Regions from separate parts of the Bifidobacterium dentium JCM 1195 genome, predicted to be linked through region 3. Evidence: riboswitches for the same ligand, from Rfam matches in the RefSeq annotation. Region 3 holds a riboswitch; each other region holds the start of a gene.
What was found. A riboswitch is a leader RNA that binds a small molecule or an ion and turns the genes downstream of it on or off. The one in region 3 is predicted to bind thiamine pyrophosphate.

Region 1: linked by a shared signal. The riboswitch ahead of BBDE_RS07695 (hydroxyethylthiazole kinase) and the one ahead of BBDE_RS10195 (TenA family protein) in region 3 are both predicted to bind thiamine pyrophosphate.
Region 2: linked by a shared signal. The riboswitch ahead of BBDE_RS06445 (ECF transporter S component) and the one ahead of BBDE_RS10195 (TenA family protein) in region 3 are both predicted to bind thiamine pyrophosphate.

The regions. Positions count from the first base shown of each region.
Region 1 is NZ_AP012326.1:1,784,635-1,795,437, forward strand. It holds gene BBDE_RS07665 (cell division protein SepF) at 1-460, opposite strand, end outside; gene ftsZ (cell division protein FtsZ) at 491-1,735, opposite strand; gene dusB (tRNA dihydrouridine synthase DusB) at 1,884-3,113, opposite strand; gene BBDE_RS07680 (glycine--tRNA ligase) at 3,123-4,598, opposite strand; gene BBDE_RS07685 (aldo/keto reductase) at 4,831-5,691, opposite strand; gene BBDE_RS07690 (MerR family transcriptional regulator) at 5,835-6,257, shown strand; TPP riboswitch at 6,317-6,429, shown strand; gene BBDE_RS07695 (hydroxyethylthiazole kinase) at 6,421-7,332, shown strand; gene thiC (phosphomethylpyrimidine synthase ThiC) at 7,504-10,071, shown strand; gene thiD (bifunctional hydroxymethylpyrimidine kinase/phosphomethylpyrimidine kinase) at 10,159-10,803, shown strand, end outside.
Region 2 is NZ_AP012326.1:1,480,686-1,491,488, forward strand. It holds gene BBDE_RS06410 (type I restriction-modification enzyme R subunit C-terminal domain-containing protein) at 1-399, opposite strand, end outside; gene BBDE_RS11645 (sortase) at 673-1,113, opposite strand; gene BBDE_RS11420 (hypothetical protein) at 1,823-1,984, opposite strand; gene BBDE_RS06425 (hypothetical protein) at 2,172-2,777, opposite strand; gene BBDE_RS06430 (LOG family protein) at 3,138-3,677, opposite strand; gene BBDE_RS06435 (energy-coupling factor transporter transmembrane component T family protein) at 3,756-4,580, opposite strand; gene BBDE_RS06440 (ABC transporter ATP-binding protein) at 4,577-6,070, opposite strand; gene BBDE_RS06445 (ECF transporter S component) at 6,175-6,786, opposite strand; TPP riboswitch at 6,814-6,919, opposite strand; gene BBDE_RS06450 (Mrp/NBP35 family ATP-binding protein) at 6,955-8,079, opposite strand; gene ligA (NAD-dependent DNA ligase LigA) at 8,165-10,803, opposite strand, start outside.
Region 3 is NZ_AP012326.1:2,442,408-2,453,210, reverse strand. It holds gene BBDE_RS10225 (glycoside hydrolase family 43 protein) at 1-591, shown strand, start outside; gene BBDE_RS10220 (beta-galactosidase) at 648-2,675, shown strand; gene BBDE_RS10215 (ROK family protein) at 2,755-3,666, shown strand; gene BBDE_RS10210 (PucR family transcriptional regulator) at 3,700-5,334, opposite strand; gene gabT (4-aminobutyrate--2-oxoglutarate transaminase) at 5,483-6,817, shown strand; gene BBDE_RS10200 (4-hydroxybutyrate dehydrogenase) at 6,940-8,079, shown strand; TPP riboswitch at 8,299-8,401, shown strand; gene BBDE_RS10195 (TenA family protein) at 8,463-9,164, shown strand; gene BBDE_RS10190 (GntR family transcriptional regulator) at 9,383-10,803, opposite strand, start outside.

The sequences.
Region 1 (10,803 bases), 660 kb from region 3:
CGCTCGGAGCCTGCGGCTCCTCCACCTTGATGTTCACCTGGGCCGGGCTCAGCAGGAACACACGCGGAGTGACACGTTCGATGGAACCGCGCACCCCGAACACCACACCTGCCGAAAAGTCTACGATGCGGTAGGCCACGGACTCGGCCACACCGGTCAGGTTCAGCACCACCGGAATGCCGTCACGGATGGCACGGCCAACCAGCTGAGCGTCTTCATAGGACTTCGGATGAATCGTCGTAATACGGCTCACACGACCCCCCTGAAACGGATTGCTTTGCTCACGAGACGAAGCTGCGGAGGCAGAAGACGTGGTGGGTGTCGAAGCCAGGGGTGTCACCGAGTGGTCGGAGTCGAATGAGGTTTCGGTGCCGTCGGCTTCGTCGGTGAAGTCATCGTCATCCTCAGCCACGTCGGACATGCCCAGATAGGACATCGCACTCTTCATGAATCCTGCCATGAATGTTCCTTTCGCCTGTACGCGTCAAGTCTAGCGCAGGAAATCCGGAATATCGAGATCACCCGGATCGTTCGGGGAGACCACTTCATGTTTGGTGGTCTGGTCGAACGACTGAGGGGCACCCGGTTCCGGGGTGGATGGAATATAGCTCGATAGCGGCTGCACCTGCGGTGCCGCCGGAGTTTGCACCGGCTGAGGTTGCACCTGCGGCTGCTGCTGGGGAGTACCTACGCTCAACGCGGAAACCGGCACCGTGGCAGATGCCTGCGGTTGCGGCTTGTCCTCGGCGACGGCCGGCTCTGTCTTTTTGGAGTTGGCGTCGAAGCCCGCCGCGATAACGGTAATGCGCACCTCGTCGCCATAGGCGTCGTCCAGGGACAGACCCCAGATGATCTGGGCTTCCGGATGGATGGCTTTGCGTACCAATTCGGTGGCTGCCGCAGCTTCCTGCAGTTTGATGTCGGTCGGGCCCGCGATGTTGATGAGCGCGCCATGAGCACCCTCGATGCTCTCTTCCAGCAACGGCGAGCTGATGGCGATTTCGGCGGCCTGGGTGGCGCGGTCCTCGCCCCGTGCGGAACCGATGCCGAACAGCGCCGTGCCGGCACCGCGCAGAATGGCGTTGACATCGTTGAAGTCGACATGAATGTAAGAGTTGGCGGTGATCAGATCGGTGATGCCCTGCACACCTGCCAGGAGTGCGGTGTCGGCGGTCTTGAAGGCGTCGACGATGCCGATCGTGCGGTCGGACAGCTCAAGCAGTCGATCGTTGGGAATCACGATCAGCGCATCGACCTCCTTGCGCAGATTCTCGATGCCTAGCGCAGCGGAAGCCGCACGCTGAGGTCCTTCGAAGCTGAACGGTCGAGTCACCACGGCGATGGTCAAGGCACCCTGCTGGTGCGCGGCGCGTGCGACAATCGGGCTGGCGCCGGTACCGGTGCCGCCACCTTCGCCGCAGGTCACGAACACCATGTCGGCGCCCTTGAGCGACTCCTCGATATCGGACTGATGATCCTGGGCGGCCTTGGCGCCCTTCTCCGGGTCGGCTCCTGCGCCGAGGCCACGGCTCGAGGCATCGTTCAAAGAGATCTTGACGTCCGCGTCGGAACGCAGCAGATCCTTTGCATCGGTATTGATCGCGATGAACTCAACGCTCTGCAGACCTTCGGCAATCATGCGATTGACGGCATTACCGCCGGCTCCACCGACACCGACGACCTTGATGTTGGTCTTGTCGTTGAAATTGTCAGTCTGGGCAATCTCGCTCACCATTGTCTCCTGTCACTCACGTTTACGCATAACTCTATCGCAGACGGACTGATATTACGCGCACTTTTCCGGGCGTGTACCGGCGTTTCGCCGACTTTTTTATCTCACCGACGTTTCCCATTCGTTCCAAGGTCCGGACGGAATCCGCCGTTCAGTAGCTCGCATCCATCGGATCGTCCCCGAACAGCGCCTGCCGCTCGGCATGCGTTGTTTCGCGGGATTCCAACCATCCGTAAGGCAGATGGACCTTCTTGGCAAAGCGCACGCGCCCCCTCGGTTTGTCTACCACCCGCTCGGGGAACCGAATGTCAGGATCAAGTTTTCCAATCTCTCGGCGAACATCCTCAAGGTTTTCACATTCCATGAACGCACGACGCGTGGAACCACCCACCGGGAACCCCTTGAGATACCACGCGACATGTTTTCTCAGATCATGAACGGCCATCCGCTCGTCGCCATCATAGAACTCCGTCAGCAACTGGGCGTGACGCTCGATCACCGTACAAACGTCCCCCAAAGCTGGGTCGATGCGTTCGTCGCTGCCGGCGAATGCATTCTTGATATCCGCGAACAGCCATGGACGCCCCTGACAGCCGCGGCCGATGGCAACTCCCGCACAACCGGTCTCGGACACCATGGCCAATGCATCGTTGGCGCCCCAGACATCACCGTTGCCGAATACCGGAATGTCCAATGCCCCGACCAACTCGCCGATACGGCTCCAATCGGAATGCCCACCATAGTATTCGGCGGTGGTGCGCGCATGCAGGGTCACGGCCTTGCAACCTTCCTCCTGCGCGATATGACCGGCCTCGAGGAACGTCTCGTGCTCATGATCGATGCCGACACGGATCTTGGCCGTCACCGGCACATTCGCCGCATCGCAGACCTTGACCACGCGCTGGATGATCTCACGGAACAGATCCGTCTTCCAAGGCAGTGCCGATCCGCCGCCGCGCCGCGTCACCTTGGGTACGGGGCAACCGAAATTGAGATCGACATGATCGGCCATGTTCTCGTCGATAACGATTTTCGCCGCCTGTTCCACGATCGCCGGATTCACGCCGTAGAGCTGCAGCGAACGGATTTTCTCGCCGGGAGCGAAACGGCACAGCCGCAGTGCCTTGGGATTACGGGCCACCAATGCACGCGCGGTGATCATCTCGGCCACATATAGACCGTCCGGACCGTAGCTTTCGCAAATCACACGGAACGGCCAGTTGGTGACTCCCGCCATCGGCGAAAGCACGACCGGAGTGGCGACATGCACGGGCCCCAGATCGACGGGCCTGATAACGGGAGGAACCGACGGCCGTGCCGCGTCGGTACGCGGATCGAGCACGTCGGATTCCTCGTAGGCTGTCACAATGCTATCGGGCATACGAATGCTTTAGTACAGACCACCGGCTTCGGCGATCTTGACGGACTCGGGCCATGCCTCGCCGCCCATCTCGACCGGCACCTGCGGGTAACGGACGTGCTTCTCGCCGATGCGGGCGGCCACGTAATCAGCCACCTTGTCGAGGGCCACACGCTCCTGCTGCATGGTGTCACGTTCACGAATGGTGACGGCCTGATCGTCGAGGGTGTCGAAGTCGACGGTCACGCATAGCGGGGTGCCGATCTCGTCCTCACGGCGGTAACGACGGCCGATGGCACCGGCCTCGTCGTAGTCGATCATCCAGTCGTGCTGACGCAGGTCATCGGCCAGGTTCTGGGCCACGGACTGCAATTCCGGCTTCTTGCTCAACGGCAGTACGGCGGCCTTGACCGGGGCCAGGCGCGGGTCAAGACGGAGCACGGTGCGCTTGTCGACGCCGCCCTTGGTGTTCGGCGCCTCGTCGACATCGTAGGCGTCCACGAGGAAGGCCATGAGGGAACGGGTCAGGCCGGCGGCCGGCTCGATGACGTACGGCACATACTTCTCACCGGTAGCCTGGTTGAAGTAGCTCAGATCCTCACCGGAATGCTTGGCATGGGCGGACAGATCGAAGTCGGTACGGTTGGCCACGCCTTCGAGCTCGCCCCAATCGGAGCCTTGGAAGCCGAACTTGTATTCGATGTCGACGGTGCGCTTCGAATAGTGGGCCAGCTTCTCCTTCGGATGTTCGTAGTGACGCAGGTTCTCCGGCTTGACGCCAAGGTCGATGTACCACTGGGTGCGGGCATCGATCCAGTACTGGTGCCATTCCTCATCAGTGCCCGGAGCCACGAAGAACTCCATTTCCATCTGCTCGAACTCACGGGTGCGGAAGATGAAATTGCCCGGGGTGATCTCGTTACGGAAGGACTTGCCCATGTTGGCGATGCCGAACGGCGGCTTGGAACGCGAGGAAGTCATCACGTTCTTGAAGTCCACGAAGATGCCCTGCGCGGTTTCCGGACGCAGGTAGTGCAGCGAGTTCTCGTCCTCGACCGGGCCGAGATGGGTGCGCAGCATCATGTTGAAGTCACGCGGTTCGGTCCAGTTGCCGCGGGTGCCGCAGTCCGGGCACACGATGTCCTTCAGGCCATTCTCCGGCAGCTTGTCGCCATGCTTTTCGGCATAGGACTCCTCAAGCTTGTCGGCACGATGGCGCTTGTGGCAGTTGAGGCATTCGATCAGCGGGTCGTTGAACACGGACACGTGGCCGGAAGCCACCCACACGGCCGGCGGGAGGATGATGGACGTGTCGACGCCCACCACGTCACCTCGGGTGACGACCATGGAACGCCACCATTCGCGCTTGATATTGTCCTTCAGCGCGACGCCAAGCGGACCGTAATCCCATGCGGAACGGGTTCCGCCGTAGATTTCACCGGCGGGGAACACAAAGCCGCGACGCTTCGCGAGGGATACGACTTCATCGAGTTTGGATACAGCCACAATGCACCTTCTGGTTTGAACGGTTTGGGGTCTTTTTACAAGCGCACAGCCTACCGGCATGCACTGACAGCAGACGGGGCTGTCTAACTGGAATCCGTACCGCAGAATGATCTCCCCCGACCATACGTCACACGCATGAAACCATATGTTGGCGATGCCTTCAATCATATGGTCAATGGCAAGGATTTCGGTTGACCCGAATGCCTTGTTTTCGCAGCATGCTCACCGCGATTCACTCGCGGCCCGCACGCGCTTTGACGTAGCCGACGAAGCGGTCGACCGCCTCGGGGGTGTCGTGATGGAAGAACAGGCTGGTCTTGGTGTCGAGTCCCGCGATGGTCTTCATTTCGTCGTCGGTGAGACAGAAATCAAAGATGTTTAGATTCTCTTCCATACGCTCCTTATGCGTGGACTTGGGTAGGGCGATGATGTCTCGCTGGGTAAGCCAACGTAGGATCACCTGCGCCACGGATTTGCCGTGCGCTTCGCCAATCTTGGCTAGGGTCGGATTGGAGAACATGTTTTGCATGCCCTCTCCGAACGGCGCCCACGCCTCATGCGCCACACCACGCTTAAGCATGTTCTTATGGGCTTCGATCTGCTGGTTAAGCGGGTTGGTCTCGACCTGGTTGACCATCGGGGCGATTTCATTGAAGGCGACCATATCGGCCAATCGATCCGGATAGAAGTTGCTCACGCCGATGGCACGAATCACACCGTCTTTGTAGAGCTTTTCAAGCGCGCGCCATGCGCCGTAGGTGTCGGAGAACGGCTGGTGCAGCAACACAAGATCAAGATAATCGGTACCGAGCTTCTTCAACGACACGTCAATGGATTCGAGGGTATTCTCATAGCCGTAATTGCTGATCCATACCTTGGTGGTCAGGAACAGATTCTTACGGTCGATACCGGAATCTTTGATGCCTTGACCGACTTCCGCTTCGTTGAAGTACGACTGTGCGGTGTCGATGTGACGATATCCGGTTTCGATGGCTTCACGCACGCAGCGAGGAGCGTCCTCTTTGCCGACCTGGAAGACGCCGTAGCCGATCTTCGGAATCTCAACGCCATTGGCAAGTTTCAGATATTCCATTTGATTCCCTTCCATGAGATCACTATTTGCGACCGACGGCTTGCCGGTCGGTGATGCTCCACATTAGAATCCGGTAGTTACTACCGGTCAAACGGCAACACGCCGGTAGAAACTACCGACAGAAACTACCGACAATGGAAACCATGTACACGATGAAGCAAGCATGCGAACTCACCGGCATGAACTATGAAGCGCTGAAATTCTACTGCAATTCCGAACTCGTTCCCGCGGTTGGGCGAGACGGACGCAATCATCGCATCTTCGACGACCAAGCCATTGCATGGATCATCGGTTTGAACTGTTTGAAACGATGCGGCCTCAGTATCAAGGAGATGCAACACTACACCAAACTTTGCCAAGAAGGCGATTCCACTATTGCGCAACGCAAGGAAATACTCGCGCAGAAGAGGGCCGTCCTCGAACAACGACTTACCGAAATCCAAGGAGACATCGACTATATCGACAAAAAGCAGCAGTACTACGACATCTTGCTTGCAGGAGAAACCCCATCCCCCGGAATCCTTGCCGAACTCAGACGCAGGCCGGACAGCGCCCCACGCCAATAACATAGACGTGACGTCTCAAACACGGCACTGTCAAGGGGCGCGTATAGGTTAAAAGCACTTTGTACATGCAGGGGAGCTTTTCGGCGGATGGTCGAAAGCTGAGAAAGGCGGCAAGCCTGACCCTTTGAACCTGTTGGTTAGGACCAACGTAGGGAGCAGCGTCATGAGTGACAACTCATATATCGATACCTCATATAGCAGTGCCTCTATCGATGCACTATGCGGAGATGCACTACGTGAACGGATCGCGCAAGCCGTCAACGATGTGCGTGAGCAAACGCCGCTGGCGCAGTCGTTTACCAATTTCGTCACCATCAACCTCGTAGCCAATGCCCAGCTTGCGGCGGGCGGCACCGCGGCCATGAGCTTCCTGCCGGATGACATCATCGACACCGCCGAAATCGCAGGATCGAACTACATCAATGTGGGCACGCTCCTGCCGTTCTACAAGGAAGCGCTGCCTCAGATCGCCTACGAGCTGCACAAGAACGGCAAGACTTGGGTGCTTGACCCGGTTGCCGCCGGCATCGGCAAGACGCGCACCGCGATTCTCGAATCCTTCCGCATGTATCCGCCGACCATCGTGCGCGGCAACGCCAGTGAAATCATCGCACTCGACGCGATGTGGGGACTCGCCACGTCCGACTCCGTTACTTCCGGCACCCGTCCGGCAGGCGTGGAGGCCGTCGACGAGGTGGACGCCGCGATCGAGGCCGCCCAGCGCATGGCGCGTCACCTGGCGAAGCACTCGCCTTCAGGCAAGGGTGCCGTCGCCGTATCCGGCGCCGTCGATCTGGTGACCGACGGCGAGCATACCTTCCGACTGCCCGGCGGCAGCGCGATGATGACGAAGATCACCGGCGCCGGCTGCTCGTTGGGCGGCGTGACCGCAACGTATCTGGCGGTCTCCGAACCGCTGGTCGCAGCCATTTCCGCATCGTTGCTCTACAATCGCGCATCCGAAATCGCCGAGCAGGAATCCAATGGACCGGGATCCTTCCAGGTCGCACTGCTCGATGCCCTGTGGAATGTGACCGCCGAGCAGGTGGCCGCTTCCGAAATCATCGAGGACTGACGATTCCACCGCACGTCACGCATGCATCGTTCCTTCGATGCCCGGCCATCATGCATGGCAACGTGCGATGGCAGCAAAATCGTGTACGTACGGCGGCATAGACCGGTAGTTCCGACATCACATCATCACAAGACTTCTGGATTACTTACCACAAACAAGGGGGAACCAACAATGAATGATTATCCATACGCGTCGATGCGCGACTGTTTCGACATGAGCGCGTACTTCGTGGTCGGCCCGCAGGACTGCAAGGGCCGTCCCATCACGGACGTGGTCGATGACGCGTTGCGTGGGGGCGCAACCTTCATCCAGCTGCGTGCCAAGAATACGGACGCCAAGGATCTGACGCTCATGGCACAGGACATCGCGCAGATCATCGAAGACAACGGCAAGTCCGATGCCGTGGCCTTCGTGATCGACGACCGTGTGGATGTGGTCTGGCAGGCCCGTAACAAGGGCATCAAGGTCGACGGCGTGCATATCGGGCAGACCGACATGGAACCGCGTGAAGCCCGCGCGCTGCTTGGCGAGGAAGCCATCGTGGGCCTGTCCGCCGAGACCGAAAGCTTGGTGAGGCTTATCAACGAGCTGCCGAATGGCTGCATCGACTATATCGGCGCCGGACCGCTGCATGTCTCCACCACCAAGCCGGAGGCTTCCGTAGGCGGCAATGACGGTTCCGGGAATACGCTCGACGAGGATCAGATCAACACCATCTGCACGGCGAGCGATTTTCCGGTCGTGGTCGGCGGCGGCGTCACGGCCGATGACATGGAGATGCTGGCCCGTTCGAAGGCGGCCGGCTGGTTCGTGGTGTCGGCGATCGCCGGTGCGGACGATCCGGAGGCGGCCACCCGTGAGATGGTGACCCGTTGGAAGGCCGTACGCGGGGAAACGAAGCATGGCTTCGCGCCGCGAGTGCAGTCGGCGGATACGGCAACGACCACCGATACGCAGATGACGGAGAGCAACAACGGGAAGTTCACGAACGCCAAGGAAGCGAAGGCCTCTTCCAAACTGGCCAAGCAGCAGCGCGTAGACATCGCCGCCCGCGGCTCCAAGCAGCGCGACAAGGCGCATGTCCGCAAAACCACGCCAGTACATTTCGAAAACCGATTCGGCTCCTACGACCTTGAAGTGCCATATACCGAAATCAAGTTGTCCGACACTCCAGGCGTAGGCCCGAACGCGCCGTTCAAGGATTACAACACCGAAGGTCCCAAGTGCGACCCGAAGGAAGGACTGGCGCCGCTACGTCTCGACTGGATCCGCGATCGCGGGGACGTCGAGGAGTACGAGGGCCGTCGGCGCAATCTCGAGGATGACGGCAAACGCGCCATCAAACGCGGCAAGGCATCCAAGGAATGGCGTGGCCGCCAGCATAAGCCGCTTAAGGCGAAGGACCATCCGATCACCCAGATGTGGTATGCGCGTCACGACATCATCACACCGGAGATGCGTTATGTTGCCGAACGCGAGCACTGCGACGTGGAGCTGGTACGTTCCGAACTGGCCGCAGGTCGCGCGGTCATGCCGTGCAACATCAACCATCCCGAGGCCGAGCCGATGATCATCGGCTCGAGATTCCTTACCAAGCTCAACGCCAACATGGGCAATTCCGCAGTGACCTCCTCCATCGACGAGGAGGTGGAGAAACTCACATGGGCCACCAAGTGGGGAGCCGACACCGTGATGGATCTTTCCACCGGCAACGACATCCACACCACCCGCGAATGGATCCTCAGGAACTCCCCCGTGCCGATCGGCACGGTCCCGATGTACCAAGCGCTTGAAAAGGTGGAGGACGACGCCTCCAAACTCAGCTGGGAGCTGTTCCGCGACACCGTGATCGAACAGTGCGAGCAGGGCGTGGACTACATGACCATCCACGCCGGCGTGCTGTTGCGGTTCGTGCCGTTGACCGCCAACCGCATGACGGGCATCGTCTCGCGGGGCGGATCGATCATGGCCGAATGGTGTCTGCAACATCATCAGGAAAGCTTCCTGTATACGCATTTCGATGAGCTGTGCGAGATCTTCGCCAAGTACGACGTGGCGTTCTCTCTGGGCGACGGCCTGCGGCCCGGCTCACTGGCGGATGCCAACGACGCGGCGCAGTTCGCGGAGCTCATGACCTTGGGCGAGCTCACCCAGCGAGCATGGGAGCATGACGTGCAGGTGATGATCGAAGGCCCGGGACACATTCCGTTCGACACCGTACGCATGAACATCGAAATGGAGAAGGCGATCTGCAAGGATGCCCCGTTCTATACGTTGGGCCCGCTCACGACCGACACCGCCCCCGGCTACGACCACATCACCTCGGCAATCGGCGGTGTGGAGATCGCCCGCTACGGCACCGCCATGCTGTGCTATGTGACGCCGAAGGAGCACCTCGGCCTGCCGAACAAGGATGATGTCAAACAGGGCGTAATCGCCTATAAGATCGCCTGCCATGCAGCCGACATCGCCAAACACCACCCGCATGCCATCGACCGCGATAACGCGATGAGCAAGGCGCGCTTCGAATTCCGTTGGCTCGACCAGTTCAATCTGAGCTACGATCCGGACACGGCCATCGCCTTCCATGACGACACCCTGCCCGCCGAACCGGCGAAGATGGCGCACTTCTGCTCGATGTGCGGTCCGAAGTTCTGTTCGATGGCCATCTCGCAGAACATCCGCAGGAAGTTCGGCAATGCCGAGGCGCAGGAAAAGCTCGTGGCCGACGCGCAATGAGCCAGAGCAAACGGTCTCCCCGACCATCCCCAGGCCCTTTCACGGCAGCTTCATCCATGGGAATCACAAGATAACAAAGGAGCATTCATGACCAGCACATTGCCACCGGTATTGAGCATCGCAGGATCGGATTCCTCCGGCGGCGCGGGCATTCAGGCCGATCTGAAGACCATGCTCGCCAACGGTGTATTCGGCATGACCGCCATCGCGGCGCTGACCGCGCAGAACACCACCGGCGTGCGCATGGTCACGAATACCCCACCAGACATGCTCGCCGCACAGATCGACGCCGTGTTCGAGGACATTCCACCGCTGGCGGTGAAGATCGGCATGGTCTCCAGCGTCGAGCTGATTGACGTGATCGCCGATCGACTGACCTTCCACAAGGCCACGAACGTCGTACTCGACCCGGTGATGGTGGCCACTTCCGGAGCCAAACTCATCGAGGATGACGCCATCGCGGCGCTGACTTCCCAACTGTTTCCGCTGGCCACGGTGATCACGCCGAACATGCCGGAAACGCAGGCGCTGTGCGATCTGGCCGTCACGCAGGGCGCGCAGCCAATCAACTATGACAATGGCGAAAGCATCTCCACACCCGCCGATATGACGGTGGCAGGGCATCTGCTAGCGGATCATTTCGACTGTGCGGTACTCGTCAAGGGCGGCCATGGCACACAGGATGCCAGTGACGTGCTGGTCGAGCCGAACGGTCGAGTGACCTGGTTCACG
Region 2 (10,803 bases), 960 kb from region 3:
TAGAGGCTCGTTGTAGGGAAGCTTTCGGATATCATCATCGTCGCTATGCTCATTGATGTACCGATTGACTTTCTGTTTGCAATCCTCGTAATGTTCGGTGATGTCGAAATCCTGCCCCTCCACTCGAGCAATGATTGGATCCTTCAAATCCGTGATAATCGTCCTTCTAGCGTTGGAATCCGCGATGAAACGAATCAGCCCACGCAACGTAACTCGAATCCGTTCCAACTCTTCAAGTGAAGCACCATCGAGGTATTCCGAATCATCGGCAATCCGTTTAACCATCCTCTCCTGTGCCTTGACCTGAAGAATGGTCTTGCCGATTTGTTCGCCGCCCTTGGTCTTGATGCCGCGCTCCATGAGTTCTTGCAACACTATGTCCACTGTGTCGGAGTTCATGATAAATCCGTTCAACAATTCAGCATTGATATGGTCAGGTACCTCGATGCTTCCTCTCCATCATCCTTACCGAAATCGTTCTCATAGCGTTCCTTGTCGGCTTCAGACAGATCATCGTATGTGATTGCCTTCGTTTGCGAACTTGGTCTTGGTCTCGATATTGTAGAACGGTACGAGGTAGCGGTCCGGCTCCACAACCGTCTTGTACTCGTAAAGGTGCGTCTGCCCGTTTTATGTGGTGGCGAATCTCATCATCGATGGATTCATAAACAATCATGCGGCATCATTCGGATTGGAATCTGTCTGAACCTTTATGGATTTTCTGTTCGTCAGTTTCCTTGCGGATACTCCTTGCTTTTCGCGAAGGTTCTTGACAGCTGGCTCCCGCGAGCGGTCCCGTTTCGCCGTGGACCTTCGGATTGCCGCGACGACGCCCGGGACCACTAGAAACGCCGCCCGGATGCCGATGGACTTCGCGTAATCGGATATCCAGGTTCCCGCGACCACGGTCTTCTTGGCTGTGCTCTTCTCTCGTTCGGCAACGTATTTCGTTCGAGTTTCCCTTACCAGCAGTCTGTAGTCGTTGATTCCGTAGGGCGTGTAGGTAGCCAAGGTCACGTAGTCCTTGTCACGTTCGATGGACAGCGATGAAACGTCTTCGGGAAGCACGGTGCGAACGTCGTCCACCTTGTAGGCGAGCGTCTTGTTCGACACGCGAATATAGAACTCGTCGGACGTCAATTCGACGGTCTTCACCACAGCACCGGTCTGCTTGTTCTTGATACCGACAGTGAGCCTGGGGGCGCTTGCCCTCGCACCCCGCGTCTCCCTGCCATTTCTTGTTGATCGTTATGGAAACGGTCTGGCCAGTATCGGAAGATGAGTTCCATCCACGGCTTGAGCGACCGAAGACGCCAGTAGTATGGATGCGCACAAGGCAATCACCGGCACGATCCCCAGCAGATGCCGCATGCGCCCTCCGAATTTTGCTTTCATTTCTCTCCTCGCCACGGTATGCGTGTCTAGGCTTCTTTCATAATCCAGAACCTCCACAAGATCGCGCAAATCCTTTTCGAGAACTCGGACTAACATGATGAAACCGTTGAAGTTTCAACGATCTTTGACTTATCCCCTTTGTTACCGGAGGTAAAAGTGAGATTTGTTGGAAACCTACCCCACCTTCACCTCCACCCTTGCAACCGTCTTCCGACACGCCGATATGATGTGGACTGCAGCACAGCGGAGGAAGAACAAAGCGTTTGGAGACACTTCGGACGCTCCGCCATAGCAGTCATTCGAAACATGATGTCAACCGGAGCCAACGGCAACCCGGGCGCACAAAAAGCCGGTCCTTCCCTGCTGATTTGCGATTGCCTCGAATCAGTCGGAAAGGACCGGCTTGATGACGGATCGCCCGCGCCGGCTACTGACCCACGTTAGAGAAGGCCCAATGCCGGTAGCCGGTGAAGTACGCCGTGGAAAGCGCTACCCCAGCATGAGCACGCAACTCGTGGCGATCCATACTGGCCATGTTTTGCGCGATACGATCCACCGTGATGGTTTCCAACCGTTTCTCCATCGTCATTCTCCCCCTCTTACGTTGATGCTTCGTGCGTCGAGCGCCTTCACCAACGCCTCGTCGTGAGTGACCATGATCACCGCGGAACCCTCGTCGCGCGCCATGACGATCAGTTTCACCATCTGGATTCGTACCGATCAGTTCCGGATTCGGGAGGCACCGACACACGCCAAGCATAACGAGCAGTGCGCCGTCACAAATCCTCAAGGTCGTCCGGAATCGGACTGTCGTCAAGATTGATGGTGAAGAGACGGTATTTGCCGGCATACAGACCGGCCTCGTACTCGGTGGTGAAGCCCATTTTGCGGAACAATTCGACTGTTCGTTCGTCGCGATAGTCGGAATACGCCGTCACCAACGGACTACGCTTGTTCCGCAAGGCGTTACTCTTGATACATATCAGCGCATCACGCAATGCGAAAAACCCCATTCGGATTCCCCTGCAGTCCACCGAGCGGGCGAGTGCCGAGATATGGTAGTGTCCCCTGTCATTGAACCACGTACCGCCATCCACGAGACGAATCCAACAAACGGACGTCACCTCATCCGTTTTCCAATCCACCATGCGCATGGAAAGCCGCACTCGGTCCTTCTCGCCGCTCACCGTATAAGGAAGCGCCGAGATCATGCATTCGACCTCGTACTCCCATGGTTGAAGGAACCGATCGCCGACCTTGATGGCCGTCGCCATTGCCCCTGACCCTCTTTCCACCGGAATGGCGCATCGCATGGGGGCGATGTCATCCCAATGATCTAGGCTCAGGTCAACCCATCGTAATTCGCGTGCGACGTTCAGCATCAAGACGTTCCATATAGCAGCGGAGAGCCATGCATGACATACGCTCGTCTCGTTCCACCCAGCGACGGTACTCCTTCCGTATTATTCTCAGCTCCTCCTCAGTGGGTCTTCCCCGCATGTCGGATTATCCTTTCTTACGGTTTCGTATACCTACAGCCTAGGCCATTCGTCATACAAAACAGGATTCTGCGCAAAACATTTTACAGCCATATCCCAATATTAGAAGTAATTCTTCCCGTAAGAATCGGTTTAAATCGTGCTTTCTGCATTTCTCCGTGATTAGCAAAACAGCCGCCCCACCTAATGGCGGGACGGCTGCATGTCATGCGCCGCGGCATTCCTCATGCCATCGGCATCGACTTATGGACGCTCCTCGATGATGCGCCGGATTTCCTTGAGATCATCGGCGAAATAGATGCCGCGCTGACGTTCGGGAGTGGAGAATCCTGCAGTGATCATGCGATCGAGCAACGACCTCATATCGTCATAGAAACCATTGAGATTGTAGAAGATGCAAGGTTGGGTCAGTTGGTTGAGGCAGATCTTCGAAACGACCTCGCTAACCTCCTCAAGCGTACCGGTGCCGCCGGGAAAGGCGATGAACACGTCGCCAAGTTCGATCATCTTGGTGCGACGTTCCGTGATATTCGATACGACATGCAATTCGGTGAGACCGTTATGTTCAACGCCTCGGTCCACGAACATCTGCGCCTCGATGCCGGTCACTTCGCCACCGGTCGCCATGACCGTATCGGCGAGCACACCCATCAGCCCCTCATCGGAACCGCCGTAAACCAGCCTGTTGCCGCTTTCGGATATCCACGTCGCCAGTTCCACGACGGCTTCCTTGAACGCAGGGTCATTGCCTTCGTGTGCCCCCAGGTACACCGTAATGTTCATGCATGTCTCGCTTTCCGTCCGCCGACCAGTCTACAAGAAGGGGTGTCTTCCATGCGGGCCGACCAAACCGTTTCGGCATCAATTACGGAAGGACCAATGCCAGTATCCGGTACGGTATGCGAGCAGCAACGCCGCGGCCGGTATTGCCATGCAGATCAGATAGAACAGCCAGTCGACCCCATGCAAGCGCGACGTACGCGCCTGACTGCGCGGAACGTCGCCGCCGAATCCACGTGCCTCCATGGCGGTGGCAAGCTTGGTTCCGCGACGAATCGACACGACCAGCAGGCTAAAGGCCTGCAGGAACACGCGTCTGATGGCGCTTCCGTCGCCCAGACCTCGCGAACGGCGGGACAGGCCCAACGCACGCCAGTCATCCTGCAACAATGTAACCATGCGCATGCCGGCCAGACCGCCGTACACGAATCTCGACGGCAAATGCAGAATCTGCACCAGACCATCCGCCAGATCGGTCGGATCGAGCCCAAGCGCGAAAATCACGCCGGGCACCGCGATGGCGGCGACACGCAGGAACGTCGCAGCACCCGCATACAACGAGCCTTCCGACACCGCCATAAGACCGAATGTGAACAGCGTCGCCCCGGAAGCGGTGCCATACAAGGTCACGGAAACGAAACTTCCTACCGCGGCAATCCATACCATCCAGGTTTTCCGCAGTACCGTCAATGGATTCACGCCACCGATCCACAGCAGCATGAGGTCGATCAGCAGTGCCGCAGAGGCGGAGACGACGTCCAATGATAGGAACATCGGCACGCATAGCAGAATAGCTCCGATGAAACGACTGACCGGATTCAGTTTCGCAATGAACCATGACGGCGACGTCGCCCGCGGCTCATCATGACGTTCCTCATGGGCCACAACGCCAATGGTTTCCATCATCGTCCCTCCTCACTTACCACGATGCGGCGCGCATCCAACGCTTTGACCAAGGGCTCGTCATGCGTGACCATGATGACCGCGGAACCCGCGTCACGCGCACCGGCGATAAGACGTACCATTTCCATCCATGTGGTGAAATCCTGTCCGAACGTCGGTTCGTCCATGATGATCACCTTCGGCGCCGCCGCCAGCATGGACGCCACCGAAAGCCGCCTCTTCTCACCCCCCGACAACGTGAACGGATTGGCCGGTGCGAACCGTTTGAGATTCATGCGTTCCAGCATCTCGTCGGCGATGGCATAGGCCTCCTCATCAGATTTGCCCATGGATTTCGGCCCGATCGCCACTTCATCCCGTACGCTGGATGCCACGAACTGATGCTCCGGCTCCTGGAACACCATGCCAATACGCCCAAGCAGATCGCGGCTTTTCCATGTGAACGGATCATTCTCACGATGCGCGGGCATCATGGAATCAGCCACGCGCACATGGCCGGCAATCGGCTTGAGCAGACCGGCCAAGGTCAGGGCCAAGGTGGACTTGCCCACGCCGTTCCTGCCGGTAAGCGCGGTGACCTCCCCCGCATGGAAACGCACATCGATGTGCTTTCCCAAAGGAAAGCTGCGACCGAAACTCAAATCATCGGTATACAGCACCACATCGCGATCATGTCCGGTTTGAGTCGGGGCATAGCTTGCGATGTCACGTCCCGGCACCCACGCCCCGCCTTCGGCGAGGACATCGCCCATGGCGTTGAACACCTCTTCAGGCGAGCCATCCGCAATGACGCCGCCTTCATACGAATCATCGTTCGGTCTGCCCAGTACGATCACACGGTCCACAAGGTCAAGCCACACATCGATATGGTGCTCCACCACCACCATCGTCTCATGGCCGCGCTCAAGCACTTGCCTGACCGCGTCATGCACCTCCTGCACGCCTTCCGGATCCAGGTTCGCAGTTGGTTCGTCGAGCAACAGCAGTCCGGGATGCATGGCAAGCACGCCCGCCAATGCCAACCGCTGACGCTGGCCGCCGGACAGCCGACGTGTGGAATGATCCGTACGCATGTAGTCTAGGCCCACGATATCAAGGGCCGCACGCACCCGCTTCCAGATGGCGTCTCGTCCGAGGCCGAGATTCTCGCAGCCGAAAGCGGTATTGTCACCTGCACGTTCAAGAATCGTCTGGGCGTCCGGATCCTGCATCACCAGGCCGCTCCTGCCGCGTGCCGTACGTGAATCGATGCCGTCGATCAGCAGGCTGCCTTCCTGTTCGCCCTCATCATCGCCGCCGAGCACGCCGGCCAATCCAGCCATCAACGTACTTTTGCCAGCACCGGATGCGCCAAGCAGCAGTACGCGCTCCCCCGGCTTGATTTCAAAATCGACATGTCGCAACGCGAAATCCTTACGCGAAGCATGTCTCCATCCCCAGTCAACCGCCTTCACACCGGCTGCGACCACGGTTCCGACTTCATCCGTCGTCATCTATAGGTTCTCCAATCCGCGGTATCCCCGACCATATGAAGAGGGTTTGCGGCGTACGCGGCATGTACGTCGCAAACCCTCGCCCGCCTTGAGCGCGACGGCGCTCAGACCAGTTCCTGCATACGTCCGGATTCGAAGCGGTCAAGCACGCCGGTCTTCGCCAAAGCGAACTGCACCACCCACATGAAGGCACCTCCCATCACCGCGCCGGAAATCACGCAGCAGATGGTGAACGTGCTACCCTGCAACACGGTCCAGCCGGAATGGGTGAGCCAATCATAGCCGCCGTTGAACAGGCCTGTCAGCGCGCCGGCCAGGGTGACGGAGGCAATGTTCCACTTCTTGTAGGCGAACACGGCGAAGCCGATTTCCGCACCGAGACCTTGGAACATGCCTATGATCAGGGAGCCTCCGATGCCGAACGGATTACCCATGAGCGCCTCGATGAGCGCTGCCACGGTCTCCGCGAAGAACGCGGCGCCAGGCTTGCGCACGATGATGGCCGCCAGAGGACCTGCGAACAGCCACATGAAGTTGAACAGACCGCCCAAGCCAGGTGTCAGACTGTCGAAAGCGCCGATCGGAACAGCGTAGATGATATCCCAAGCCCAGAAGATCACGCCGGACGCGACGGCGATGATGGCCGCCACGACGATATCGACCACGCGCCACTTGTTGGAGTGCTTCTTTACTGCGGAAGACTGAATGCCAGTCATGAATTGTGCCTTTCTATTCCATCAAGGCACGGGAAAAGAGAGACGTCCGTGCGCCGGCATTACCCGGTATACGTTCATACGGTCGAAGCGCGTTCGCTTCCTCTCAGCCTTAACGGCCCCCGTGTCTGTGACAGATACTACACAAGGCACACGATTTTCGCCACCGCCTTACCGTAGCGGGACACGCATCAGCGATTCCGCGAGTTGCCTGAAGGTCGCGCCGAGACCGTCGGTACGCAATGCGCCTTCTTCGGTCAGCACCGCAGGACGTCCCGCCTCGCCGGTCTCGCGCAGTTCAGGTTCCAGCGGCAACTGTGCGAGCAATGGCACCTCGTATCCCAGATTCTGGGATAGCTGGAGGGAGACACGTTCGCCTCCACCTTCTCCGAAGATCTTCAGCCGTTCGCCCTTATGCTCGAAATAGCTCATGTTTTCGACCACGCCCCGCACCTTCATCGGCACCTGCAGCGCCACCAGACCGGAGCGAACCGCAATGTCGGAGGCGGATGGCTGCGGAGTGGTGACTACCACGAGTTCGGCGTTCGGCAGGGCTTGCGCCACGGAAATCGCCATGTCTCCGGTGCCTGGCGCCAAGTCGAGCAGCAGCACGTCGGGCTCCCCCCACCACACGTCCGACAGGAATTGTTCCAGTGAACGCTGCAAGCGTGGGCCACGCCAGAGAATCGCACGGTCGGCTCCGGCGAACATGCCGATGGAGATCATCTTCACGCCCCAGGCGGTCACCGGCATAAGCATGCCGTTGAGGTTGGTGGGTTGCGTGTGCACGCCGAACAATCGCGGCAGCGAGAAGCCGTAGATGTCGGCGTCGATGGCCGCGGTGTCGTAGCCCAATGCGGCAAAGGTCGCGGCAAGGTTGGCGGTGACCGACGATTTGCCGACGCCTCCTTTGCCCGATGCGATAGCGAAGATACGGGTCTTGATGCCTGGCTTGTTGAACGGGTTCTGTTTGCGTTCCGCCTTGAGACCAGCCACCAGTTGGGTGAGCTTGTCATGGCTCATGGAACCGACCTCGATATGAGGCTGCAACGTGGCATCCGGATATGAGGCCACTGCACCATTGATCTGATTCGTGATGGTCTGCGAAAGCGGACAACCTTCCACGGTGAGTTCGACGGCGACGGTCACGTCGTATGTGTTGTCCTCCCCTGTGACCGGCGTCGCGTCGATGGAAGCGATCATGCCCAAGTCGGTTACGGAACGACCCAATTCCGGGTCGATCACCTTGCTGAGACGTTCGTAGATTTGCGCTTCGATCATGCGCTCGTCTGTCATGGTTCCTCCTTGTTGCCGCGTACCAGCCTAGCGGTCATGCATGCGGCATGCCAGAGCCTCGTAGGTTTTGCTCACGAGAACTGCATCACACCGTACCGCTGCTCAGCAGTTGTTTGAACTGGTCCTCATTGAGCATGGGAATGCCCAATTCCTCGGCTTTTGCGGCTTTGGATCCGGCGTTCTCTCCGACCACCACCCAGTCGGTTTTCCTGCTGACCGAGCCGGCCGCCTTTCCGCCATGGGAGATAATGGCTTCTTTGGCGGAGTCGCGGGAGAAATCGACCAATGACCCGGTGACCACCACCGTTTTGCCTGCCAAGGTCTGCGGCAGATCGTTGGTTTCGGCCACCACACCCACGCCGGCGGTCTTCCATGCATCCAACACCGTGCCACGCCAGTTGCCCGGTTCGTGTGCGGCAGTGAACCATGTGACCACGGATTCGGCGATTTCCGGTCCGATACCGTCGATTGCCGAAAGTTCCTCGACGCTCGCATGTTCGATTGCGTCGAGCGAGCCAAAGGCCGTGGCGATGGTGCGCGCGGTCGGCGGACCGAGGCGGCGGATCGACAGCGCCACGAGCACACGCCATAAATCCACGTGCCTCGCCTTTTCCATTTCGTCGAGCATCTTGCGCGTATTCTCAGCAGGGCGAACGTACACCGGCTGCACGCTGGTCACGCCGGTGCGCGACACCTTGGTATCCTCACGGATCACTACGGCGTCGGCCGGCACATTGTACTCTGGGTATTCCGAAACGGCGGCGCCGTTCACCTCCAGTTCGGCAAGTTTCTTGGCGGAGAGTTTCCTGGCCGAGGTCGGAGCGGTCCAGAATGCAGGCACCTGATGCCACAGTCCGGATCCTCCCACACGCTTGCGCGTCTTCTTGGTCTTGCCTGTATTGACGTCGACGGTTTCATGGATTTCGATGATCGGTGCCTCGCGCCATACGCGCACATCCTTCAGATCGGCGGCGGTCAGTGAGAACAGGCCCGCCTCGCTGGAGAGCACCGGCGTCTGCGCATCCGGCAACCGCAGTCCGGCAACCGGCTCGTAGGGTTCGGGCTCTTCGCCGGGTTGGACGAGTATTTCAGTGATCTCCGGCGCATACGTGTCAACGGAATCGGGGCGGTCCTCCTCCGGATTGGTCAGCGCGATCGCCGATTGATCGCCCAAATGTTCGATATCGAACGCCTTGCGGGAAGCCAAGTTGATGATGCGCTCGGTCAACTGCGCAGGGCATGATTCCACATTCGGGCAGCGAATGTCCTTGTCGCCCTTTTTGGCCGGAGCCAGTTCGGCACCGCAGCTCGGGCAGTGCGTTGGCATGACGAACGCGTGCAGACTCTCCTCCCGCCCCTTGCGGCGCTCGAGCACCGGGCCCACGAGCTCGGGAATCACGTCACCGGCCTTGCGTACCACCACGGTGTCGCCAATGAGCACGCCCTTGCGCTCCACTTCGAAAGGATTATGCAACGTGGTACGTGACACGGTGGAACCGGCCACATATACGGGCTTCAGGATGGCGACCGGGGTTACGCGGCCGGTTCGGCCGACCTGCACGGTGATGTCGAGCAGATCGGTGTTGACCTCTTCCGGCGGGTATTTGTAGGCGATGGCCCAGCGCGGCGCACGTGAGGTGGCACCGAGCGCGCGCTGCAATCCAAGATCGTCGACCTTCACGACGATGCCGTCGAGCGCGTGTTCGATATCGCCGCGATGTTCGCCGTAGTAGTCGATCATGTCAAGAATGTCGGTGAACGACGTGATTTCGCGATTATGCGGCGAAACCGGCACGCCCCACTTTTCATACAGCGCATATGCCTCGGATTGATGGTTGATCACGTCATGTCTGTCGGCACGTCCCGCGCCCCAGCGTAGTGAGCCGATGCCGTGCGCGTAGAAGCTCAGACGGCGCGTGGCGGTGATGCGCGGGTCTTTCTGTCTGAGGCTTCCGGCGGCGGCATTGCGTGGATTGGCGAATGGGGCTCGGCCGGCGTCCTCATTCTCGCCGTTCAATGCGGCGAAGTCGTCCCAGCGCATGAACACCTCGCCGCGGATTTCCACGAATTCGGGAATATCGCCTTCCGGGCCGGCCAGATTCTGCGGAATGGTCGAAATCGTCCGCACGTTGAGCGTGATATCCTCGCCGGTCACGCCATCGCCTCGCGTCAGTCCCTGTTCGAGCACGCCGTTACGGTACACGAGATTCAATGCCAGACCGTCGATCTTGACTTCACAGGTCATCGGCAGCGGTTTGGATTCCGGCCAGTCGAGATCGCGGATCACACTGTCGTACCAGTCACGCAGCTCTTCGATGGAAAACACGTCATCGAGGCTCATCATGCGCGAAGGGTGACGTACGGAGGCAAAATCGTTGGAAAAGGTACCGCCTACGCGATGGGTCGGCGATTGCGGGGTGTCCAAGGACGGGAATTGCGATTCCAATGCCTGTAGGCAGCGAAGCCGCGCATCATAGGCCGCATCGGACGATATGGGGGCATCGTCGATATAGTAGGCGATCTGATCGGATTCCACCCAGGCCGCGACCTTCGCCCACAGCCGGGCCGCCGCTTCGGCACTCAGCGAAGAGACGTCAAGCCGGTCGAGTCGCATGGCATCGGCGTCAGTGGACTGCAATGCCGCAATCCACCGTTCGGAACCGGGGACCAGTCGGGAGGCGTCGCCGTCGGCATCCACCGTAATCTCGGGTTCGGCGGTGCCAT
Region 3 (10,803 bases):
TGCGGCGAGGCCCTGGAGCATGAGATCGCATGGATCACACCGAGCATCGACAAGGCGCATCGCTTTACGATGAACGATGCGGGCTCGCATATCACCGTCACGGCCGCGCGGCAGGATTTCGGTTTGGAGGTGGGAGCGCCGATGATCGGCACACGGCAGACCGATTTCCGTTGTGCATTCACGGCGACCATCGCCGATCCGACGCAACTTGTCTCCGGAACGGCCGGCATCGCGATTTACGCGAATGCCAACCACTATATGACCATCGCAGTGCATGCCGCCGAAGCCGATACCGTCGCGATCGATGCAACCGTACACAATGCGGGTCTGATATCACGGGTCGGTGGTGTGCATGTGCCAGCGGGCGGACCGGTACGACTGATCGTCCGAGGTGACGATTACGGCTACACTTTCGCCGTCGGCACTGCTTCCGACGAAACCACGCTCGGCAATGCTCCCGGCAAAGTGCTGAGCTTCACCAACGCCGGAGGATTCACCGGAATCCTGCTTGGCGTCTATGCGCATGGTGACGGCGTCGTCGATTTCAACGAAGTGCACTATCAGGCAGGCAGTGGCGTCGCCGATGAGTAACGGCAGCTGTTGCCAAGTGAACACATACAAGATTCAGTCTGAAGAAGGAGAACCAGATGAAGCCGATTTATGACCACTTCCTGTTCGGCGGCGATTGGAACCCGGAACAGTGGCCGGAGGAGACTTGGGAGCATGACATCGAAATGCTCGAAGACGCCCATATCAACGAAGTCACCATCAACGTGTTCTCGTGGGCGCTGCTGCAGCCGGCCGAAGACCGCTACGACTTCACCATGCTCGACAAGATCGTTGCGCTGCTCGTCAAACACGATTTCAACATCGTGATGGCCACCGGCACCGCGGCCCTGCCCGGCTGGATGGTGCGCCTGCACCCTGAAGTAATCCGCACCGAACAGAACGGCACTCGCCACGTGTTCGGAGGCCGACACAACTTCTGCCCGACCTCGCCGTACTTCCGCGAAGCGTCCCGCGCGCTCGCCGCACATGTGGCCGAACGCTACACCGGCACTCCGGGTCTGGTGAACTGGCATGTGTGCAACGAATACGGCGGAGGCGGCGGCCTGTGCTATTGCGACCAGTGTGCGGAATCCTTCCGTGCATGGCTCAAGGCCAAGTATGGCACCGTCGAAGCGCTCAACCAGGCGTGGTGCGCCAACTTCTGGAGCCACACCATCACCGAATGGGCCGACGTGGTGCCACCCGTCAGCTATGGCGATGGCATCGGCGACGCCAAATGCGTGGTCTCCGGCCTGCAGATGGACTATCGTCGCTTCCAAAGCCAGGCGCAGCTCGCATGCTACAAGAACGAACGTGACGCGATTCGTGAATACGATGCCGTCACGCCGATCACCACCAACCTCATGGGCACGTTCAAGGATCTCGACTACTTTGAATGGGCCAAGGAGATGGACGTGGTCAGCTGGGACAACTACCCGGGCATGGACACTCCGTCGAGCTTCACCGCCATGTGCCACGACCTCATGCGCGGCATCGGCGGCAACAAGCCGTTCATGCTCATGGAGCAGACTCCGAACCAGCAGAACTGGTTCCCGTTCTGCAAGGTCAAGCGCCCCGGTGAAGTGCGAAAACTCAGCTGGCAGGCCGTGGCGCATGGTGCCGACACCGTGCAGTTCTTCCAGATGAAGCAGTCCATCGGCGGCTGCGAACGCTTCCATGGCGCGGTCATCGCGCACGATGGCACCGAAGATTCCCGCGTGTTCAAGGAGACTGCGGCGCTCGGCGACGAGCTGGCCCGCATCGGCAAGCGCATCATGGGCTCCGAGATCCACGCGAAAGTCGCCATCATGTTCGATTGGCAGAGCTACTGGTCGCTCGAAGGCTGCGTCGGCCCGACCGCCGGTTTCTCATATCCGAACGAAGTGCACCGTTTCTACCGCGCACTGTGGCGCCGCAACGTGCCGGTCGACATGATCGAAAGCACCATGCCGCTCAATGAGCTCAAGAAGTACGATCTGGTCATCGCCCCCGCGCTGATCACCGTGCTGCCGGGCGTTGCCGAAACGCTGGAAGCCTATGTCTCCGATGGCGGCAACTTCATCACCGGCTATATGGCTGGCATCCATGACGAGCATGATCTGGTGGTGCCGGGAGGCTATCCGGGCAAGCTGCGCAAGCTCATGGGCGTATGGATCGAGGAAATCGACGCACTCGCTCCCAGCGAGACCATCGAGGTGCATGGCGATATGGTCGACGCCAAAGGCGAAATCGTGGCAAGCATCATCCACCGTGAGGGTGCCAGGCGTCTCGCCACCTATGGTGGCAGTGAATTCTACGCAGGCCATTCTGCGCTCACCGTCAACGATTTCGGCTCCGGCAAGGCCTACTTCGTCGGCACTCCGCTCGACGAAACCGGCATGAACGCCTTCATGGCATCAATCGTGAGCGAACTGGGCTTGGGGTCGATCGGCACCCCGGAAGACGTGAGTCTGTCGGTGCGCTACGCCGATGACGGTACACGCTATGCGTTCCTCATCAACAACGGCAACACCGACAAGCGCCTGTGCGTCAGCGAACTCAACGGCGGTGAGGAGCTGCTGTCGGGCGGCCGCATCGACGATGCGATCGAACTCAGGCCGTACGGCGTCAACGTCATCAAACTATAGGTGGGTGTGCGCGAGTGTCGGGGATGGTTCTACAATGAAGAAGCACCATTGGGCGAATATAGACGGGTTAGATGACGAAATGACGGCGAAGAAGCATATTCTGGCGTTCGAAATCGGCACGTTCTTCACCCGTTATGTGGTCTTCGAAGACGGCCGTATGGGCATCCCCGGCACTATCGCGACGCCGGTGGACAGTGCGGAATCCTTCTATCGGGCACTCGCGCACATCGCCAACAACCAACGTTTCCCGCTCGACGGCATCGCCATGAGCATGCCCGGATTCATCGATATCGACAGGCAGCTGGCCGTCACCGCTGGCGCGCTTGGCATGCTGTATAAGCATGAAATCGGCAAAGAGCTGCAGAAATATCTCGATAATCCGGTGCCGACATGGATGGAAAACGATGCGAATTGTGCTGCGATGGCGGAGAAACTCAGTGGCAATGCCGTCAAGCTCGATGATTTCGCGCTGATCACCATCGATTCCGGCGTCGGCGGCGCCCTGTTCCTTGACGGCAAGATTCGACGCGGCAAGGATTGGCGCGCCGGCGAGCTCGGTATGATGATTCCGAATTATGAAAACGGAGGGTTTCAGACCCTGCAAAACTATCTGTCCACCATCGTGCTGGCCGAAAGCTATGCGGAGGAATTGGACGTGCCTTCCGGGTCCATCGTGCCGGCGACGTTGTTCCACAAGCTGGATGACCCGCATGTGCGCAAAATCGTGGATCAATGGATCGACTATCTTGCCATTGCCGTGTTCAACATTACCGCGGTCGCCGATCCCGAATGCGTGCTGTTGGGCGGAGGCGTCTGCCGTGAGCAGCAGCTGTTGCCGTTGGTCAATGCGGCACTTGACAAGATTCCAGCATGGGATTCGTTCCGCACGTCCGTGAAGCGTTGCCGCCACACCAACAACGCCGGCCTGATCGGAGCCTACTACGCCTTCGAAACCGAAGTCGATGGCTTGGAGAAAGTGCCGATTCGCTGATTGCCGCCGTGCAACGCCGTTGTGCTCCGAATGTCACTTCAGCGTGCCGCCAAACCGTGAGAACCGGCATGCGTACCACAGTTCCGCGGTAGTGCCCGGATCGTTCAGATCGGCACCCAGCTCCTTGCCGATGACTCCCAGATATTTGGTCAGCGTATGCCGATGCATGCCGGCCATCCGCGCGGCCTCTTCGGTCCTGCCGCGGCTTTGCAGCCATGCCCACAGTACGTCGATGGCACGTACCTGCGTGCCTGAATCCGTTTCGTCGCTTGACGATTCCGTTGCTGGTGCGGCTTCCGTCGTTCGTGCCGTTCCCGCCTTGGTGTGCGGTCCGGTTGATAGGTCGAACGTGAGATTCGCAATCGGCGCGAGTTTGAGATCCGCGAACGCACGCATCAGCGACGGCTCCACCACGCCTTCCAGCGTCGCACCGCCCTCGCCGTCGCCGTACTGTACCAGCGCCTTGCCGCTGGTCAGTGCCTCCGCGCCCGCCTGATATGCCTCATGTCGCGCACGGGGCATATCGATCCAGGTCGCACCTGAGGATTGGCTCACGGTCAGTCGACCCGTGCGGGTCAGCTGCTGCGTCCACATCGCCGCATTCGATTGCGACACGATCGCCCACATATCGCCGTCCACAATGCCGAACACCACACGATTGTCGTTCTTCGCCACCGTACGTCGGAACGGCTCGAACAGCCGGCCGGCATCCTCCAACGCATCCTGCTGTCCGATAATGCGCAATACGGCCAACGGTTGCACCGGCAGCCCGTTCCATACGTCGTCCGCGAAACGACGCACCGATTGCGATTCGCCTTCCAGGCACAGCCTGGTCATGCTGGAGCGCAGGTGCGTGAGCGCACGATTGGATGCCGCTTCGCTGTTCACGGCCAAAGACAACAGTGAAGCGGCTTCCGCCACCAACGGATGGTCGATGGCGCCGCGCTCGCCTTTACGACCCGCGACCAGATAGCCCAGTGTCTGTCGGTTGGGAGAGGCCACATGAAAAATCGCAATGTCGTAGCCTTTCGCCACCGTGAACTTCGCCTCGCCGAGTACGCTGAACGCGAGCACGTCGCTTAAGGAGTCCATGTCGACCGGCAGCGTGTGATGGGAAGATTCAATGATGCCGCCCGCCGGATTGAGCAGTGCGGTCCAGCCGCCGATCAGTTCGGCCAGACGCGAGATGATCGTGCTCACCGGATCGAGCGAATGCACGCTACGGAGCAGCCGTTGCTGATTGCGGTACATTCGTTCCACGTTGCGATGCGTATCATCGGAGATGCCGCGCGCGATAGTTTTGGAGATGGCGATGAACGGTGTCGCCAATGGCACTGTAAACAAGGGCAGGCCGACCGCTTCGCATTGATAGATGAGCCATTGCGGCACATGTTCATGCTGGATGCCCAAACCGAATCCGACTCCACGTGCGCCAATCTCCGCAAGACGGGAGGCATATTCTCGATGAGCCGCGTCGGGCGTGCCGTCCGGCATTACCAGACCAGTGGTCAGTAACAGCTCGCCGCCCTCCAGATATGTGGTTGGGTCGGCTGATTCGGATACCTGCACCCATGAGATGGGGGAGTCCAGCGTCGCGCCGGAACCTTCCACAGCCAGTCGTAAGTTGAGGGAGCGTTGCTCAAGCAGATTGCGTACGGTAATCGCCATGGCTTCAGATTAGCCGGCCGACAGCGAATCATAACGGATTCGTCTATATTTTGACGATATTTTCGACAACTCGTCTATAACAAATTATGGGCAAACTTTCTAACGTGACAACCAACAGTGATGAGGAACGGATCGAAAGGAAGCCATCATGTCAGTCCCACAGGTAGCACGCAAGATCGTCACCGCCATTCCGGGCCCGAAGTCCGAAGCCCTCAAGGCCGAACATACCCGCTATGTCAGCGCCGGCGTCGGCCAGGGCATGCCGGTGTTCGCCGAGACCGCAAGCGGCTCCACCATCACCGACGTGGACGGCAACCGCTTCATCGACCTTGCCTCTGGCATCGCCGTGACCGGTGTCGGCAACTGCGCGCCGGAAGTCGTCGCGGCCGTGCAGGAGGAAGTGGCTAAGCTCACCCACACCAACTTCGCCACCACCCCGTACGCCAACTACATCGAGGTGTGCAAGAAGCTCGACGAACACACTCCGGGCGACTTTGCCAAGAAGAGCGTACTGGTCAACTCCGGCGCCGAAGCCGTTGAGAACGCCATCAAGATCGCCCGCAAGTACACCGGCCGCTCCGCCATCGTAGTGATGGAGAATGCGTTCCACGGCCGCACCAACCTGACCATGGCCATGACCACCAAGTCCATGCCGTACAAGCAGGGCTTCGGTGCGTTCGCCCCCGACGTCTTCCGCGTACCGTTCTCCTATCCGTTGCGCGACGACTTCGGTGCGGACGGTGCGGCCGCCGCGAAGGCCGCCGCCGCCAAGATCGAGCTGCTGGTCGGCTCCGCCAACGTGGCCGCCGTGATCGCCGAACCGATTCAGGGCGAAGGCGGCTTCATCGTGCCGGCCGAAGGCTTCCTGTCTGGATTGGCCGAATGGGCTCACGCGCATGACGTGCTGTACATCTCCGACGAGATTCAGGCAGGCTTCTGCCGCTCTGGCAAATGGTTCGCCTGCGAGTACGACGGCGTCGTTCCTGACCTGATCACCACTGCCAAGGCACTCGGCGGCGGCATGCCGATTGCGGCCGTGACCGGTCGCGCCGAGATCATGGACGCCGTGCAGCCCGGCGGCATCGGCGGCACCTACGGCGGTAACCCGGTTTCCTGCGCCGCTTCTCTTGCGGCAATCGGCATTATGGAGGAGCAGGATCTGCCGGCAAAGGCCGCACATATCGGTGAGGTCGTCGAATCCGTACTCGGTCCGCTGGTCGACGAAGTGCCGGCGGTGGCCGAAGTACGCGGCCGCGGCGCCATGATCGGTGTCGAATTCGTCAAGCCGGGCACCATGGAGCCGAATAAGGAGCTGGTCGGCCGCATCGCCAAGCGCACCATCCAAGAAGGTCTGATCATGCTGACCTGCGGCATCAACGGCAACGTAATCCGCTTGCTGCCGCCGCTGGTCATCACCGATGACGAGCTGAACGAAGCGCTGGCGGTACTCAAGGAGATCATCGTCGAGGAAAGCGCCAAGTAAGTACGCAATCGTTGCGGGCGAGCGAAATCGCCGATAACGAACCCTCAAGCAAACAGGCATAGAGTTGGCTGCAATCGCCGGAATGGGCGCGGTTGCAGCCAACGTTTTGGAAAGGACGCATCATGAAACTGTTGACGGTCGGACCCGACAACATCTACACCTACGATACGGTCAAGGAATTCTTCGCATCGTTCGAACTCGGACCGAAGGACCTGCTGGTCAGCATCGAAGTGATCTACAAGCAGTTCCTGGAACCGTATGCAAACGGTGCGAACGTGATTCTTGTCGACAAGTACGGCGCGCAGGAGCCGACCGATGTGATGATCGACGAATTCATCGCGGATGCGGGCAAATTCGACTATGACCGCATCGTGGCAGTCGGCGGCGGTGCCGTCATGGACATGTCGAAGGTCGTGGCGGTGGCCGGTGGTGCCTCCATCGACGACGTAATCGACCATCTGCCCGACTTCAAGCGCTCCGTACGCTTCGTGCTCGTGCCGACCACTTGCGGCACCGGTTCGGAGGTCACCGAAATCGCGGCCATCAATCGTACGCGCCTAGGTTGCAAGGCCGGAATCGCAGGCCCTGAGATGTTCGCCGACGATGCCGTGCTCGTGCCGGAGCTGCTCTACGGACTGCCCGATCACGTGTTCGCCACCAGCTCGCTCGACGCGCTCGTGCACTCCGTGGAATCCACGCTTTCGCCGAACTCCACGCCATACACGCGCATGTTCGGCTATGAGGCCATGAAGATGATCATCTCCGGCTATAAGGCCGTTGCCGAAGCCGGTCCCGCCGGTTCGCCGGAGCGCCGCGCCAAGCGCAACGAACTGATGCGCGACTTCCTGATCGCCTCCGACTATGCGGGCATCAGCTTCGATACCGGCGGGTGCGCTGCCGTGCATGCGCTGAGCTATCAGCTGGGCGGAAAATATCATGTGCCCCACGGCGAATCCAACTACGCCATGTTCACCGGCGTGCTACGCAACTATATGGAGATCAAGCCGGAAGGCGAGATCCTTAAGATGAACCAGTTCATCGCCGACATTCTCTGCTGTGACGTGGCCGATGTGTATGATGCGCTGGAGACGCTTATCAACAAGCTGTTGCCGAAGAAGGCGCTGCATGAGTACGGTGTGACCGAACAGGATCTGCCGGAATTCGCCGATCGCGTGATCAAGACGCAGGAGCGACTCATGAAGAACTGCTTCGTGCCGCTCGATTACGATCGCGTGCTCAAGATCTTCAAGGAGCTGTACTGATTTTCTTGGGTTGCGGCGTGATACGTCCGTAGCGTGTACAGAGGCGGATTGATTTCGAGGTGGTGCCGTTTTCTTGGGCTCCCTACTGGGGGTACCGGGGATGGCACCACTTCGGTTTTCAACGTAAGGTTGATCATTCCCGTTCACATGATCGCAATGGGATTCTGCTGGCCGGTATGTGAAATTCCGGCATAAGGGCGCATATGCCCGTGTATTATCGGGCACAGACACGGGGGCCGCAAGGCTGAGAGGAAGCATCCGCTTCGACCGTTTGAACGTATACCGGGTAATGCCGGCGCACGGACGTCTCTCTTGTTTCCCGTGCCTTTATGCATGTCGTAGGCGGTGCATCCGTCGGCGGCATCACTAAGGAAAGGAAAATCATGACCATTCACGTACCCGAAGCGCTGGAGCCGGCGCGCGGCGACTACGCTTGGTTGGGCGCGGAGTCGGACTCCGTCGCCGACCGGATGTACATGCTGAATACCGAGGATTGGCGAGAAGCCATCAACTCGCGTTTCGTCAACGAGCTGTTGGATGACACCCTGCCGGAAGAGATATTGAAATCATATTTGATTCAGGATTTCAAGTTCTACAACAACGGCATGATGGCCCGGCTCATCAAGTTGGCTCCGCGTCAGGAAACCAAGGACATGCTCGCCGCCCAGTCGCAATGGTTCGCGGACAACGAGGCCACGTATTTCCAGCATTTCCTCGAGGCCTACCACGTCAGCCAGCAGGAGTATGACGACACCGAACAGACCCAGGCGAACAGAGATTACGGTGCGTACCTCGATACGTTGTCCGATAAGAGCTGGCCGGAACTGATCACCGCGATCTGCTGCATGGAATGGCTGTATCTCGCATGGGCCAAGCGCACGGTCGACGCCGGGGTCGTGCAACAGGTCCCGGCACACAAGGGATGGGTCGACCTGCACGAAGGCGCGCATTTCCGCAAATGGGTCGGCGATCTCATCGCGCTGGTCAACGAATACTGCTCCATCGACGGTCCGGAAGCCGAGGTATTCCGCACCATCGTGCATCTGGAACGCCGCTTCTTCGACGATTCCTACCCACAGGACTGATTCTGCGGGACATCCTGTATCGGTTTCAGTGGGTAGCGTATATGAGATGCAACGTGTTCTGATATGCGCGGAATCCACCCGGACTGCTGTGGGGCCATCGGGCCGGTGGCCCCACAGCAGTCCGGATGTACTGATTTTCTTGGGATGCTACGAGATTCACAGGTAAAATGGAAGGCCAGCGTCATGGTGTCGGCGGAACTAGCCTTCCGCTACATTACTCAGAACATGAGCATGATCAAGGATTCCTGCTTCTTGCTTGTAGTCGCGTTTGAGGGGGCCAGCGCGCCGCAATCGATGGTGGCTTTGGCGTGTGTATTGTTGAGATCTGCTACCAGATCACCGCATAGTAATGATGTGTTGGTGGAAGCCAGCACACGTTGTTCATGACTGATAAGTGCGGCGGGACGGTCGAGCCGAAGCAGCTGTTCGCATACTTCATGTTCTAAGGTGGCGGCGCTGAGGTCCAAACCGGCCACGCCTGCGAAGTGGTGGTCCACATAGAAGGGGCGGCTGAGAGTCAGGGTGAATTCGTTGGAGCAGATGTAGTCGATATATGGACCGGTGATGTGCAGTCCGTCGGTGTTCTTCGGGCCGGTCCACCAGTCTTGGACAGTGAAATTGTAGAACGATGCCGACTGGGGATTGTCGGAAATGCGCAATGGACGGATTGTTGCCTGATTAGTTTGATTCCAACGTGAGGTCCACCAACAGGAGTGCCATGGAGCATCGGGCAGAAAATCCGGGGAGGGAATCAGACCCGCACCGATGATTCTGCGATCCTGTTCCAAGGCGGGATGTGTGAGGCGTTCGGCGAGTGAATCGAACTCTTGCTTGTTGATAATGGAGTGCGCGGTCTGCCTGGTGATCTCCATCTCCCAATCATGTAGCGTCTTTGCGTAGACGTTGAACAGGTCGTGAATCTGGTGGGACACCTCAATGGGAGTGGTCGGCGATAGCGTGTTTTCGACGTGCTGCTGCTGTAGGGCGAGTTTACGTTCGACCAGCCATGAAAAACCGACCTTGATGATGTCGGTGATGCGCCGTTCGAAGAGCTGATCCTGATTGGTGGAAAGCAGGTGTGCCGCGTACTTGTATTGCTTTGCCAGAAAGTCGATTTGCTCTTTGTCTGCAAAACGGAGCCAGAGCAGATGCTTGAGTTTGTCTTGCAGGTCTATCAGGGAATTCACCAAGTGCGGTGATGTGGTTGCCGCTGCGATTTCGATATGCAGCTGCATTTCATGATGACCATGCGTGAGATAGTTGTCATTTTCCGTTCCTGCGGTTTCCAGATCATTGACCAGGGATTGAATGGCTTCCAGAATGGCATTTCTTTCGCGTGCGGACGCCTCTTCGGTGGCTAGCCGTGCCGAGCTTGACACCAGTGCGATATATAGTGCGCGATGATCCTTGATCTCCATGGTAGGCATGCTCAACAGATTGGATTCCAGACGCTGGATGTTACGTGACGGACTTGATGTGATGAAACTTCCGCCGTCACGTCCTCTTCTGGTCTCCACCAGATCTTCGGAACGTAGCTGTTCCAATGCCTCGCGTGTGGTGATGGGGGAGACTGCGAACATGTGGGCCATCTCGCTCTCTCCGGGGAGCTTTTCCCCGTTTTTCAGCATTCCCGATTCGA